Regions from separate parts of the Streptomyces sp. NPDC085481 genome, predicted to be linked through region 3. Evidence: riboswitches for the same ligand, from Rfam matches in the RefSeq annotation. Region 3 holds a riboswitch; each other region holds the start of a gene.
What was found. A riboswitch is a leader RNA that binds a small molecule or an ion and turns the genes downstream of it on or off. The one in region 3 is predicted to bind thiamine pyrophosphate.

Region 1: linked by a shared signal. The riboswitch ahead of thiO (glycine oxidase ThiO) and the one ahead of ACIGEZ_RS30250 (thiamine ABC transporter substrate binding subunit) in region 3 are both predicted to bind thiamine pyrophosphate.
Region 2: linked by a shared signal. The riboswitch ahead of thiC (phosphomethylpyrimidine synthase ThiC) and the one ahead of ACIGEZ_RS30250 (thiamine ABC transporter substrate binding subunit) in region 3 are both predicted to bind thiamine pyrophosphate.

The regions. Positions count from the first base shown of each region.
Region 1 covers NZ_JBITTJ010000001.1:359,290-363,693, reverse strand. The annotation lists gene thiS (sulfur carrier protein ThiS) at 1-134, opposite strand, end outside; gene thiO (glycine oxidase ThiO) at 131-1,303, opposite strand; TPP riboswitch at 1,301-1,413, opposite strand; gene ACIGEZ_RS01695 (NAD(P)/FAD-dependent oxidoreductase) at 1,627-2,862, shown strand; gene ACIGEZ_RS01690 (Rv2175c family DNA-binding protein) at 2,906-3,271, shown strand; gene thiE (thiamine phosphate synthase) at 3,372-4,022, shown strand; gene metF (methylenetetrahydrofolate reductase [NAD(P)H]) at 4,175-4,404, shown strand, end outside.
Region 2 covers NZ_JBITTJ010000002.1:88,276-92,679, forward strand. The annotation lists gene thiC (phosphomethylpyrimidine synthase ThiC) at 1-1,364, opposite strand, end outside; TPP riboswitch at 1,358-1,473, opposite strand; gene ACIGEZ_RS06245 (YibE/F family protein) at 1,546-2,994, shown strand; gene ACIGEZ_RS06250 (SsgA family sporulation/cell division regulator) at 3,010-3,444, opposite strand; gene ACIGEZ_RS06255 (IclR family transcriptional regulator) at 3,582-4,346, opposite strand.
Region 3 covers NZ_JBITTJ010000018.1:49,841-54,244, reverse strand. The annotation lists gene ACIGEZ_RS30255 (ABC transporter permease) at 1-1,324, opposite strand, end outside; gene ACIGEZ_RS30250 (thiamine ABC transporter substrate binding subunit) at 1,402-2,514, opposite strand; TPP riboswitch at 2,597-2,707, opposite strand; gene rlmN (23S rRNA (adenine(2503)-C(2))-methyltransferase RlmN) at 2,737-3,843, opposite strand; gene ACIGEZ_RS30240 (phosphatidate cytidylyltransferase) at 3,923-4,404, opposite strand, start outside.

The DNA of each region.
Region 1 (4,404 bases), on a different contig from region 3:
ACGACAGTCTCGTTGACGGCGGCGGCCACCCCGGAGGGCGCGGTGGTGAGGGTCGCGACGAGGGCGTCGAGGGAGAGCGGGCCCGACAGGACCCGGCCTTCCCCGTTCACGGACAGGTTCACGGACGCGTTCATGCGTGCTCCAGGTGTACGGGCGAGAAGCGGCGGGCGGCGAACGGCCGTGCCTCGTCGGGCAGCGCGCCGGTGGTCAGGGCCTCCGCCATGACGTCGCCGGTGACGGGGGTCAGCAGGACCCCGTTGCGGTAGTGGCCGGTCGCGAGCTGCAGGCCGGGCAGGGCGCTGGGGCCGAGCAGCGGCGCGTTGTCGGGGGAGCCGGGGCGCAGCCCGGCGCGGGTCTCGGTGAGCGGCAGCTCGGTGATCCCCGGAACCAGTTCGTGCGCGTCGCGCAGCAGCTCGTACACCCCGCCCGCCGTGACGGTGGTGTCCCAGCCGAGCTCCTCGCTGGTCGCGCCGACGACGAGTTCGCCGTTCTCGCGCGGGACGAGGTAGACGTGGCTGCCGCGCACGACCGCGCGGACGGTGCGGGAGAGGAAGGGCGCGTACGCGGGCGGCACCTGTAGCCGCAGCACCTGCCCCTTCACGGGCCGTACGGGCGGCAGCACCTCGTCCGGTACGCCGGACAGCCGGCCGCTCAGGCTGCCCGCGGCAAGGACGACCTGGTCCGCCGCCAGCTCGACACCGCCCGCGAGGACCGCGCCGCGGGCCCGGTCCCGTACCACCGTGAGCCGCTCCACCAGCGAACGGTGGAAGACCACCCCGGCCCGCTCGCACGCGGCCACCAGCGCGTCGGCGAGCCGCCGCGGGTCGACCTGGTGGTCGCCGTCCACCCGCAGCCCGCCGCGTACGCCCGGCGCCAGCATGGGTTCGAGGCGCCGGCACTCGCGGCCGTTGAGCCACTCCGAGGTCAGCCCGCAGCGGGTCTGCAGGGCGTGCAGCTCGCGCAGGTGGGCCCGGTCGTCGGCGTCGAGCGCGACGGCGAGGGTGCCGCAGGCGCGGTAGCCGACGTCGTGGCCGGTGGTCTCGGCCAGCTCGGCGACGAATTCGGGGTAGCGGCGGGCGGAGTCGAGGTTGAGGCCGAGGAGGGTCTCCTCGCCGTAGTGGAGTTCGGTGACGGCGGCGAGCATGCCGGCCGCCACGCGAGCGGCCCCGCCGCCCGGTTCGGGGTCGGCCACGGCGGTGCGCAGGCCGCGCTGCGCGGCCCGCCAGGCCGTGACCAGGCCGATGATCCCGCCCCCGATGACGAGGACGTCGAAAGTGCTGCATGTGTTGCATGTACGCGACATGGGCGTCCAGCCCCTCCCTTCGCCGGCATGACCCGGATCAGGTTCGTACGGTCGGAGGCCGGCCAGCCTCCCTCTCAGCCCGGTGCGTCCGGGCTCCCGCGAGTGCTTTACGGCCGTCAGACTAGCCCGTGGCCCGGCCGGGCCGCAGGGCCCTCCCCGGAGCCGTCGCCTGACCCCGTCCCGGATGCGTCCCGCGTGACCCCGTCCCGGATGCGTCCCCGGACCGTCTCCGGACCCGTCCCTTGGCTCGTCCCTGATCCGTCCCGTGACCCCGTCCCGGACCCGAACTTCCTGACAGTCCGTCAGATGCGTAAGGTGGTCGGGTGAGCGAGCAGAAGCAGGTTCCCCACCGGGTCGTGATCGTCGGCGCCGGAATGGCGGGCGTCCAGACCGCCGTCGCCCTGCGCGAACAGGGCTTCACCGGCGCCGTCACCCTCATCGGCGCCGAGCCCCACCAGCCCTACGACCGGCCGCCGCTCTCCAAGGCGGTCCTCCTCGGCAAGGCCGAGGACTCCGCCTTCGACATCGACTTCGAAGACCTCGGCCTCGAGCTCCGCCTCGGCCTCGACGTCACCGGCCTGCGCCCCGCCGACCACGCGGTCGACACCGAGGCCGGCCCCGTCCCGTACGACACGCTCGTCATCGCCACCGGCGCCCACCCGCTCACCCTGCCCGGCACCGAAGGCGTCCCCGGCGTCCACCTCCTGCGCACCCTCGACGACGCGGCCCGGCTCAAGCCCGTCCTGGAACGCCGCCACGACATCGTCGTCGTCGGCGCCGGCTGGATCGGCGCGGAGTTCGCCACCGCCGCCCGCGAGGCCGGCTGCGCCGTCACCGTCGTCGAGGCCGCCGACCGCCCTCTCGCCGGCGCCCTGCCCGCCGAGGTCACCGCCCCCATGGCCGCCTGGTACGCCGAGAGCGGCGCCGCACTCCGGCTGAACGCGCGCGTGGACCGGGTCGAGGAGGGGCGGGTCGTCCTCGCCGAGGGCGCCGCGCGCTCCGGCGAGCGGCGCGAGCTGCCCGCCGACGCCGTCGTCGTCGGCATCGGCGCCCGCCCGGCCACCGGGTGGCTGGACGGCTCCGGCATCGCCCTCGACCCGAGCGGCGCCCTCACCGCCGACGACCGGCTGCGCACCTCCCTGCCCGACGTGTACGCCGTCGGCGACTGCGCCTCCTTCCCCTCCGCCCGCTACGGCGAGCGGCTCCTGGTCCACCACTGGGACAACGCCCTCCAGGGCCCGCGCACCGTCGCCGCCGACATCGTGGGCGCCGCGCCGGAGCCGTACGACCCGGTGCCCTACTTCTGGTCCGAGCAGTTCGGCCGCTTCGTCCAGTACGCCGGGCACCACGGCGCCGCCGACACGCTCCTGTGGCGCGGCGACCCGGCGGGGGAGAGCTGGACCGTCCTGTGGCTGCAGGGCGACACGCCCGTAGCCCTCCTGGCGGTCGGCCGCCCGCGGGACCTCGCCCAGGGCCGCAGGCTCATCGAGCAGCGCACACCCGTCGATCCGGCGAGGGCCGCCGACCCCTCCGTACCTCTGAAGGCGGCAGTCCGGTAGGGCCCGACTACCGACTGTCAGTCCGGGATGGCACGCTTGTCCCGTGACCGAGATTGACGCAAAGATCGATGCTCTCGTCCCTGCCTGGCTCTACCTCCCCGACATCGCCGAAATGATGGACGTCGAGGTGACGCGCGTGCGCCAGCTGGTCAAGGAGGGCCAGCTCATCGCCGTGCGCCGCGGGGCGAACAACGCGCTCCAGGTGCCCGCCGCCTTCATCCAGGGCGACAAGGTCGTCAAGGGCCTCGCCGGCACCTTGACGCTCCTGAAGGACGACGGCTTCACCGACGAAGAGATGCTGGAGTGGCTCTTCACTCCGGACCCGACCCTGCCGGGCACCCCCGCGCAGGCGCTCGGCGAGAATCGCGGCACGGAGGTGAAGCGCCGCGCCCAGGCGCTCGCCGTCTGACGCACGCCCGCTGAGCACGCAGACAGACACCACCAGCGGTGCCGGGCCGGAAGAACTCCGGCCGGCCCGGCACCGGCACCACCCGACGGGGGGACCCACCATGCCCACGCCTCGCGCACAGCTCGCCGACGCCCGCCTCTACCTGTGCACGGATGCCCGGAAGCGCCAGGGAGACCTGCCCGCCTTCCTCGACGCCGTGCTCTCCTCCGGCGTGGACATCGTGCAGCTCCGTGACAAGGGCATGGAGGCCGGCGAGGAGCTGGAGCACCTCGCCGTCTTCGCCGAGGCCTGCCGCCGCCACGGCAAGCTCCTCGCCGTCAACGACCGGGCCGACGTCGCCCACGCCATCGGCTCCGGCGTGCTCCACCTCGGCCAGGGCGACCTGCCCGTGCCCGCCGCGCGCGCGATCCTCGGCGACGAGGTGCTGATCGGCCGCTCCTGCCACGCCGAGTCCGAGGCGGCCGCGGCCGCCGCCGAGCCGGGCGTGGACTATTTCTGCACCGGTCCCTGCTGGCCCACCCCCACCAAGCCGGGGCGGTACGCACCCGGCCTCGACCTCGTGCGGTACGCGGCGGGGCTCGCCCAGGACCGGCCCTGGTTCGCCATCGGCGGCATCGACGAGACCAACCTGGACGAGGTCCTGGACGCCGGAGCCCGCCGGATCGTCGTCGTCCGCGCGATCACCGAGGCCGACGACCCGGCCGCCGCGACCGCCGCCCTCGCCAAGCGGGTCCGCGAGCGGGTCGGGTAGCCGGGCGGGTCGGGTGGCCGGGCGGGTCGGGTGGCCGGGCGGCCGGTTCGTCCCAGGAAGATCGTTTCGCCCGCGCAGCCAAGCTGACCTAAAACGTGTCCAGAACGCGGACGTGGCTTCACCCTGCTCTGGACCCCGTCTAACCTGCCCGTATGGCCCTTGGAACTGCTTCCACCCGCTCGGACCGTGCCCGCACGGTCCGGGACATCCTCGCCGACGGCGGCACCTCGTACTCCTTCGAGTTCTTCGCGCCCCGGACCGAGAAGAGCGAGCAGAGCCTCTGGAACGCCATGCGGCGCATCGAGGCGGTCGGGCCGAGCTTCGTCTCCGTGACCTACGGCGCCGGCGGCTCCACGCGCGGCGGGACGGTCAAGGCCACCCA
Region 2 (4,404 bases), on a different contig from region 3:
GGTGTGACGTAGCAGAGCATCGCCGTGCCCCACCAGGCGATCATCGCCGCGCCGATGCCCGAGGTGATGTGGTCGTACGCGGGCGCGACGTCCGTGGTCAGCGGGCCGAGCGTGTAGAACGGCGCCTCCTCGCAGATCTCCTGCTGGAGGTCGATGTTCTCCTTGATCTTGTGCATCGGGACATGGCCCGGGCCCTCGATCATCGTCTGCACGTTGTGGCGCTTGGCGATGGTGTTGAGCTCGCCGAGGGTCTTCAGCTCGGCGAACTGCGCCGCGTCGTTGGCGTCCGCGATCGAGCCGGGCCGCAGGCCGTCGCCGAGCGAGTACGTGACGTCGTACGCCGCCAGGATCTCGCAGAGCTCCTCGAAGTTCGTGTAGAGGAAGTTCTCCTGGTGGTGCGCCAGGCACCAGGCGGCCATGATCGAGCCGCCGCGCGAGACGATGCCGGTCTTGCGGCGGGCGGTCAGCGGCACGTACGGGAGCAGCACGCCGGCGTGCACCGTCATGTAGTCGACGCCCTGCTCGGCCTGCTCGATGACCGTGTCCTTGTAGATCTCCCAGGTCAGCTCCTCGGCCTTGCCGTCGACCTTCTCCAGGGCCTGGTAGAGCGGCACGGTGCCGATCGGCACGGGGGAGTTGCGCAGCACCCACTCGCGGGTGGTGTGGATGTTGCGGCCGGTGGACAGGTCCATGACCGTGTCGGCGCCCCACTTGGTCGCCCAGGTCATCTTCTCCACCTCCTCCTCGATGGAGGAGGTGACCGCGGAGTTGCCGATGTTGGCGTTGACCTTCACCAGGAAGCGCTTGCCGATGATCATCGGCTCGATCTCCGGGTGGTTGACGTTCGCCGGCAGCACCGCGCGACCCGCCGCGATCTCCTCCCGTACAACCTCGGGGGAGACGTTCTCGCGGATCGCGACGTACTCCATCTCCGGGGTGATCTCTCCCCGGCGGGCGTACGCGAGCTGCGTCACCGCCTGCCCGTCGCGGCCCCGGCGGGGCAGCCGCGGACGGCCGGGGAAGACCGCGTCGAGGTTCTTCAGACCGCCGCCGCGCGGCGAGGTGTGCTTGATGCCGTCGTCCTCGGGGCGGACCGGGCGGCCCGGGTACTCCTCGGTGTCGCCGCGGCCGATGATCCAGTTCTCGCGCAGCGGCGGCAGACCGCGCCGTACGTCGGTGTCGATGGTGGGGTCGGTGTACGGACCGGACGTGTCGTACAGCGTCACGTCCTTGCCGTTGGTGAGGTGCACCTGACGGACGGGCACCCGGAGGTCGGGGCGTGAGCCCTCGACGTATCCCTTGTGCCAGCCCGGCGTGCGCTCGCCCTGGCTGGAGGCAGGCGTGTGTGCATCCTGAATGGTCATGAGACCGATCTCCCTACGCCGGCATTACCCGGTAACAGGTTCGGCGGTCGGCGCAGCGAATCGTCAGCGCCCTCTCAGCCCGGTGCTCCGAGCTCCCGCGTGTGCAAAGGTGTCACCACGCTAGCGCCATCCCTGGCGTGCTGAACAGTGGGTCTCTCTACGTTCTTGCGATGATCGGTCGGTGACTTCCACCGAGCAGACCCCCGAACCACACGGCCACGACGGGCAGGACGGGCACGTCGGCGACGGACACGGCGGCCACGGACAGTCCGGCAACGGGCCCGGCGGCCACGGAGACGGCGGCCACGGACACGGGGGCCACGGCCACTCGCACAGCCACGGTCCGGCCGCGCCCGTCTCGCGTCATCTGCGCAAGGTCATCGCCGCGGTCCTGATCCCCTTCGCCACCGCCGTGGTGGTCGGGCTCGCGGTGCTGTGGCCGGGTGGCGCCCCCGCGCACGAGCGCACCGGGGTCGGCTTCGACCGGCAGACCGAGCAGGGCAAGGTCAGCTCCGTCGAACACGTCGACTGCAAGGACGTGAACGCCGCTCAGGTCCCGCCGACCGGCGACACCTCGACCCCCGAGGGGCGCGAGGCGGTCAACGCCCAGCAGGGCCGGTGCGCGAAGGCGACCGTCGTCGTCACCACCGGTCCGAACAAGGGCCGTACCTTCACCGAGATCGTGCAGCCCGACGCTCCACGGCAGCTCCACGAGGGACAGGGGGTGGTCGTCGCGTACGCGCCCGACGCGCCGCGCGACCTGCAGTACTCGGTCACGGACGTGAACCGGAAGCTGCCGATCGCCCTGCTCGCCGGCATCTTCGCGCTCGCGGTCGTGCTCGTCGGCAGGATGCGCGGGGTGATGGCGCTGATCGCGCTCGCCGCGAGCTTCGTCGTGCTGACCTTCTTCATCCTCCCGGCGATCCTGCAGGGGTCCAATCCGCTGCTGGTCGCCGTCGTCGGATCGAGCACGATCATGCTGATCGCGCTCTACCTGTGCCACGGGCTGTCGGCCCGTACCTCGGTCGCGGTGCTCGGCACGCTGGTGTCGCTGCTGCTGATCGGCTTGCTCGGCTCGCTCTTCGTCGGCTGGGCCTCACTCAGCGGCAACACGGACGACAACACCGGTCTCATCCACGGGCTCTTCCCGCAGATCGACATGTCCGGTCTGCTGCTCGCCAGCATCATCATCGGCTCGCTCGGCGTGCTCGACGACGTGACGGTCACCCAGACCTCCGCCGTCTGGGAGCTGCACCAGGCCGATCCGCGCATGGGGCCGCGGGCGCTCTACCGGGCCGGAATCCGGATCGGCCGCGACCACATCGCGTCGGTGGTGAACACCCTGGTCCTCGCGTACGCCGGTGCCGCGCTGCCGCTCCTGCTGCTGTTCTCGATCGCCCAGAGCAGCGTGGGGACGGTGGCCAACAGCGAACTGGTGGCGGTGGAGATCGTCCGCACGCTGGTCGGGTCGATCGGCCTGGTCGCCTCGGTCCCGGTCACCACCGGACTCGCGGCGCTGGTGGTCTCCGCCGACCGCCCGGGGACCACCGAGCCGGGGTCGGTCCGGGCCGGACGGGCCGGACGGGCCGGCCGAGCCGGCGGGGGCGGACGCCGGCGACGGGCCAAGTGACGTGCGGGGACGTCGTCAGCCCGCGTTCTCCTCCGCAAGAATCCGGCCGAGTGCCGCCTCCAGGTGGTCCTCGAAGTCACCCAGTGTCCGTTCCTGACCGAGCGGGACGAGCTTGTCCGTACGGTCGAGGAAGGCGACCAGCGGGGGCGCGCTCGCCCGGAACAGGGCGCGGTCGGCGCCGACCTGGAGCCGGATGATCACATCGGAGAGGCCCTCGGGCTCGGTCGGGGCGATGTGCACATCACCGTCCCCGCTGGGCCGGTTGATCCCGTCGAGCAGCAGCTCCCTCCCGAACGCCCAGGTCACCGGAGCGTCTCCGGGCAGGTGGAAGGTCATCCGCACCGCATAGGGGTCACGGGTCTCGTATCGCAGTTCCACCGGGATCCTGAAGGAGAGCTCCTCGGAGACGAGGAAGCTCATCAGGACCTCGGCCTGAACCGTCTCTCGCATCATGTACCCCGCAGTCGGTGGAGCAGTTGTGTAAACACTCTGCTGAAAGCTGTGGTCGAAACGGCCAGGAATGATCCCCCATGGCCCTCTTGACGCAATCGTGGTGCACGCACTAGCAGATCACAAGGAGTGATTTTTCAGATACTGATAGAGAGCGCGAGGGAACTGAAGAGCCTTCCGATCTCATTGCGTAGCCATTCGACTGCGGGCAGCAACCGTTCTTCCTGGTGAAGGGGGAGGGAAATCGCCACCGCGGCCGCCGTGGACCCCGCCGTGATGGGGATGGCGGCACAGACCGTGCCCAGCGCATATTCCTGACGCTCCACCAGGGGCTCCATTCGCCCCATTCCGCCCAAACGATCCAAAAAGGCACGGCGGTTACGCACCGTATACGGCGTGATGGCATCCACCGGATGACGGTCGAGGTGGTCTTGACGACTCTTCAGATCGAGTTGACTGAGCAGACACTGCCCGATGGCGTGCGCGTGGCCGGTCTCCCGGAAGTCGGCCCACTCCTCGACGGCGGGGGACGAGGGGGTGTCGGCGACGGCGACGAGTTCGATCTCACCCTCGCGGTAGATCGCGAAGTAGACGGGGACGCCGATCACGTCCCGCCAGTGCGCGAGAGATTTTTCGATCTTGGTGCGACGATTCTGCAGAACTCCGCCGCCGACCAGACGGCCGGCGGCGTCGCCGAAGACGAACACACCCTTCTCGCGACGCAGATAGCCCTCGTGCGTCAGGGTGCGGAGCAAGTGGTACGCGGTGGGAAGCGGGAGTCCCGCCTCGCGCGCGAGCTGTTTGGCGGGGGCTCCGTCCTCATGGGAGCCCACGGCCTCCAGTAGTCTCAGCGCGCGCTGCACCGAGCCGATCAGGGTAGGAGCGGCGGGCTGCGAAGCCATGGCCAAAGGTCACCCCCAGGCGTGTCGACGAGTGCGTCGCACCCGCCCGCGGGGGCCG
Region 3 (4,404 bases):
AGGCCCCGAGCACGGCGGCCGCCTCGCGGAGCCGGTCGTCCACCGCGCGCAGCACCGGCAGCATGGTCCGTACGACGAACGGCACACCGACCAGCGCCTGCGCGAGCGGCACCAGGATCCAGCTGGCCCGCAGGTCGAAGGGCGGCTCGTCGAGGGTGATGAGGAAGCCGAAGCCGACGGTGACGGCGGACACCCCGAGCGGCAGCATGAGCAGCGCGTCGAAACCGCGGACCAGCCGTCCGGCCCGCCTGGTGAGCGCGGCCGCGGCGAGACCGCCGATGACGACGGCGATGGCGGTGGCGGCGAGCGCGTACTGGAGGGAGTTGACGATCGTGTCGGTCATCGGCACGAGGAAGGTGCCGTTGTCGTCGACGTGCTGCAGCGCCCGGTAGTAGTCGAGGCCGTAGCCGGTGGGGGTGGACAGGGAGCGCTCGACGAGGACGGCGAGCGGGGCGAGGATCAGCAGGGCGATGGAGAGCAGGACTCCGCCGAGGAGCAGCCACTGTCCGGCGCCGCGGGGCCGGCGGGCGGTGCGCTCCGGCGGGACCAGCTTCAGCGCCGTCTCCCGGCGCCGTACGGTCCGCGCGTGCACGCCGAGGATGACGCCGACCGCGACGAACTGGACGATGGTCAGGACGGCGGCCGTGGACAGCTGGAGCCGGTCGGCGGTCTGCCGGTAGATCTCGGTCTCCAGGGTGGAGTACGCGGGGCCGCCGAGGATCTGCACGATGCCGAAGGAGCTCGCGGTGAACAGGAACACCATGAGCGCGGCGGCGGCGACGGACGGGCCGAGCGCGGGCAGGGTGACCGTCCGCCAGGCCCGCCGGCGGGAGGCGCCGAGGACCCGGGCGGCCTCCTCCTGGCGCGGGTCGAGCTGGGACCAGAGGCCGCCGACGGTGCGGACGACGACGGCGTAGTTGAAGAAGACGTGGGCGAGGAGGATGGCCCACACGGTGGTGTCGAGCCGTACGCCCCACAGCTCGTCGAGCAGCCCGCGGCGGCCCACCAGGGCGAGGAACGCGGTGCCGACCATGACCGTGGGCAGCACGAACGGCACCGTGACGACGGCCCGCAGGATGCGCTTGCCCGGGAAGTCGAGCCGGGCGAAGACGTACGCGCCGGGCAGCGCGACGAGCAGGGTGAGCACGGTGGAGGCGAGCGCCTGCCACAGGGTGAACCACAGGACGTCGAGGATCTCCGGGCTGCTCAGCGTCTCGCCGAAGCGGCCGAGCTCCCAGTGTCCGTCCGGCCTGAGCCCGCGCTCGACGATCGAGACGACGGGCCAGGCGAAGAAGACCGCGAAGAAGGCGACGGGCAGGAGCATCAGCCCCAGCCGCGCCGCGCTTCCCCTGCGGCCCGGGGGGCGGTCCGGGGGGCGGTCCGGAAGCCGGTCCGGGGGGACTACTTCAGGACGAGCGACGACCACTGCTGAATCCACTGGTCACGGTGCTCGGCGATCTTCTCCGGCGCCATGGTCTCCGGCTTGTCGACCACCACGCCGTGCTGGGTGAAGAGCTTGGGGAGGGTCGCGTCGTTGGTCACCGGGTTGACGAACATCTGCAGCGGCATGTCGTCCTGGAACTTCTTGGAGATCAGGAAGTCGATCAGCGCCTTGCCGCCCTCGGGGTTCTTCGCCCCGTTCAGCAGGCCGGCGAACTCCGTCTGCCGGAAGCAGGTGCCGGTGGAGACGCCGGTGGGCGCCACCTTCGGCTGCGGCTCGGAGTAGAGCACCTCGACCGGCGGGCTGGAGGCGTACGAGACGACCAGCGGGCGGTCGCCCTTGGCCTTCTTGCCGCCGGCGGAGCCGGAGAACTCCTGGTTGTAGGCGAGCTCCCAGCTGTCGACGGTCTTCACACCGTTGGCCTTGAGCTTCTTCCAGTAGTCCGCCCAGCCGGCGTCGCCGTACTTCGCGGCCGTGCCGAGGAGGAAGCCGAGGCCCGGGGAGGAGCGCTCGGGGTTCTCGACGACGAGGAGGTCCTTGTACGCGGGCTTGGCCAGGTCGTCGAAGGACTGCGGGGGCGCGAGCTTCCTGTCGGCGAAGTACTGCTTGTCGTAGTTGACGCAGATGTCGCCGGAGTCGATCGGGGTGACCCGGTGCTGCTCCTTGTCGAGCTGGAGCGCGGCGGGGATCCGGTCCAGGCCCTTCGCCTCGTACGACGTGAAGATGCCGTTGTCGAGGGCGCGGGACAGGAGCGTGTTGTCGACGCCGAAGAAGACGTCGCCCTGGGGGGAGCCCTTGGTCAGGATCTCCTTGTTGACGGCCTCGCCGGCGTCACCGCTCTTGAGGACCTTGATCGTGAAACCGGTCTCCTTGGTGAACTCCGCGAGCACCTCCTTGGAGGCGTTGAAGGAGTCGTGGCTGACCAGCGTGACGGTCTTGGGCGCGGGAGCACCCGTCTTGCCGGCCGCACCGCGGATGTCCTCGGTGCCGCAGGCGGCGAGGGTGGTGACGCCGAGCGCCGCGACGAGCGCGGTGGCGGCCAGCTTTCCGATGCCGGACTTGGTGGTGCTCACTTGATGTCCTCCTGGGGGTGACCAGGAAGAGACGCGGCCCTGCCCGCGGCCGGGGACACCGGACGCGGGCAGGGCGCAACAGCTCGAGTTACGACCGAACTTCCTACCCAGAATGACCTGGGCGAGGTTCAGAGGGTCTGCGGTCTGACGGTCACCGCACTCTCAGCGCTGTGGCGCTCCCCTGTCGGAATATGCAGATGTGTTCGAGCTCAGGGTACAAGGTCAGCGTTGGGCGGCCGCGAGCTGTCCACAGGCACCGTCGATCTCCTGGCCGCGGGTGTCGCGGACGGTGACGGGCACGCCGTGGGCGGCGATGGCCTCGACGAACGCCTTCTCGTCCTCGGGACGGGACGCGGTCCACTTCGAGCCGGGCGTGGGGTTGAGCGGGATCAGGTTGACGTGCACCCTCTTGCCCTTGAGCAGCCGGCCGAGGAGGTCGCCGCGCCAGGCCTGGTCGTTGATGTCCCGGATCAGCGCGTACTCGATCGAGATCCGGCGCCCGGACTTCTCCGCGTACTCCCAGGCCGCGTCGAGCACCTCGCGGACCTTCCAGCGGGTGTTCACCGGCACGAGGGTGTCGCGCAGCTCGTCGTCGGGGGCGTGCAGCGAGACGGCGAGGCGGCACTTGAAGCCCTCGTCGGCGAACCGCAGCATCGCGGGCACCAGACCGACGGTGGAGACGGTGATGCCGCGCTGGGACAGGCCCAGGCCGTCGGGCTCGGGGTCGGTGAGCCGGCGGATGGCGCCGACGACCCGCTTGTAGTTGGCGAGCGGCTCGCCCATCCCCATGAAGACGATGTTCGACAGCCGTGCCGGACCACCCGGGACCTCGCCGTCGCGCAGCGCGCGCATGCCGTCGACGATCTGGTGCACGATCTCGGCCGTCGACAGGTTGCGGTCGAGACCGGCCTGGCCGGTGGCGCAGAACGGGCAGTTCATACCGCAGCCGGCCTGCGAGGAGATGCACATGGTCACCCGGTCCGGGTAGCGCATGAGCACCGACTCGACCAGCGTGCCGTCATGCAGCCGCCACAGCGTCTTACGGGTGGTGTCGTCGTCGCACGAGACGTGCCGCACCACGGACATCAGATCGGGCAGCAGCTCCCCCGCGAGCTTCTCGCGCGAGCCCGCGGGAATGTCGGTCCACTCCACGGGGTCGTGCGCGTATCGCGCGAAGTAGTGCGTGGACAGCTGCTTGGCGCGAAACGGCTTCTCGCCGATCGCGGCGACCGCCTCCTTGCGCTCGGCGGGCGAGAGGTCGGCGAGGTGCCGCGGGGGCTGCTTGGCTCCGCGCGGGGCGACGAAAGTGAGTTCTCCGGGCTTGGGCATGGTCCTACCAGTGTCGCAGAGATACGACGAAGGGCCCGTCACCCTGTGGATAACGAGCCCTTCATGGCAAAAACACAGGTCAGCCGCTTCCTACGAACAGCACGAGCAGCAGCCACACCACCGGAGCCGTCGGCAGCAGGGAGTCCAGGCGGTCCATGATGCCGCCGTGGCCCGGCAGCAGGGTGCCCATGTCCTTGATGCCCAGGTCGCGCTTGATCATCGACTCGCCCAGGTCGCCCAGGGTCGCGCTCGCCGCGACCGCGAGGCCCAGGATCAGGCCCTGCCACCACGTGCCGTCGTCGATCAGGAACTGCATGCACAGCGCGCCCGCCGCCATCGCGAACGTCACCGCGCCGACGAGGCCCTCGCGGGTCTTGCCGGGGCTGATGCGCGGGGCCAGCTTGTGCTTGCCGAAACGCCACCCGATCGCGTACGCGCCGGTGTCGCTGACCACCGTCAGGACCAGGAAGGTCAGCACCCGCCACGGGCCGTCGTCCGCGGTCAGCAGCATGGCCACGAACGTCGCCAGGAACGGCACGTAGAACGCGGCGAACACGCCCG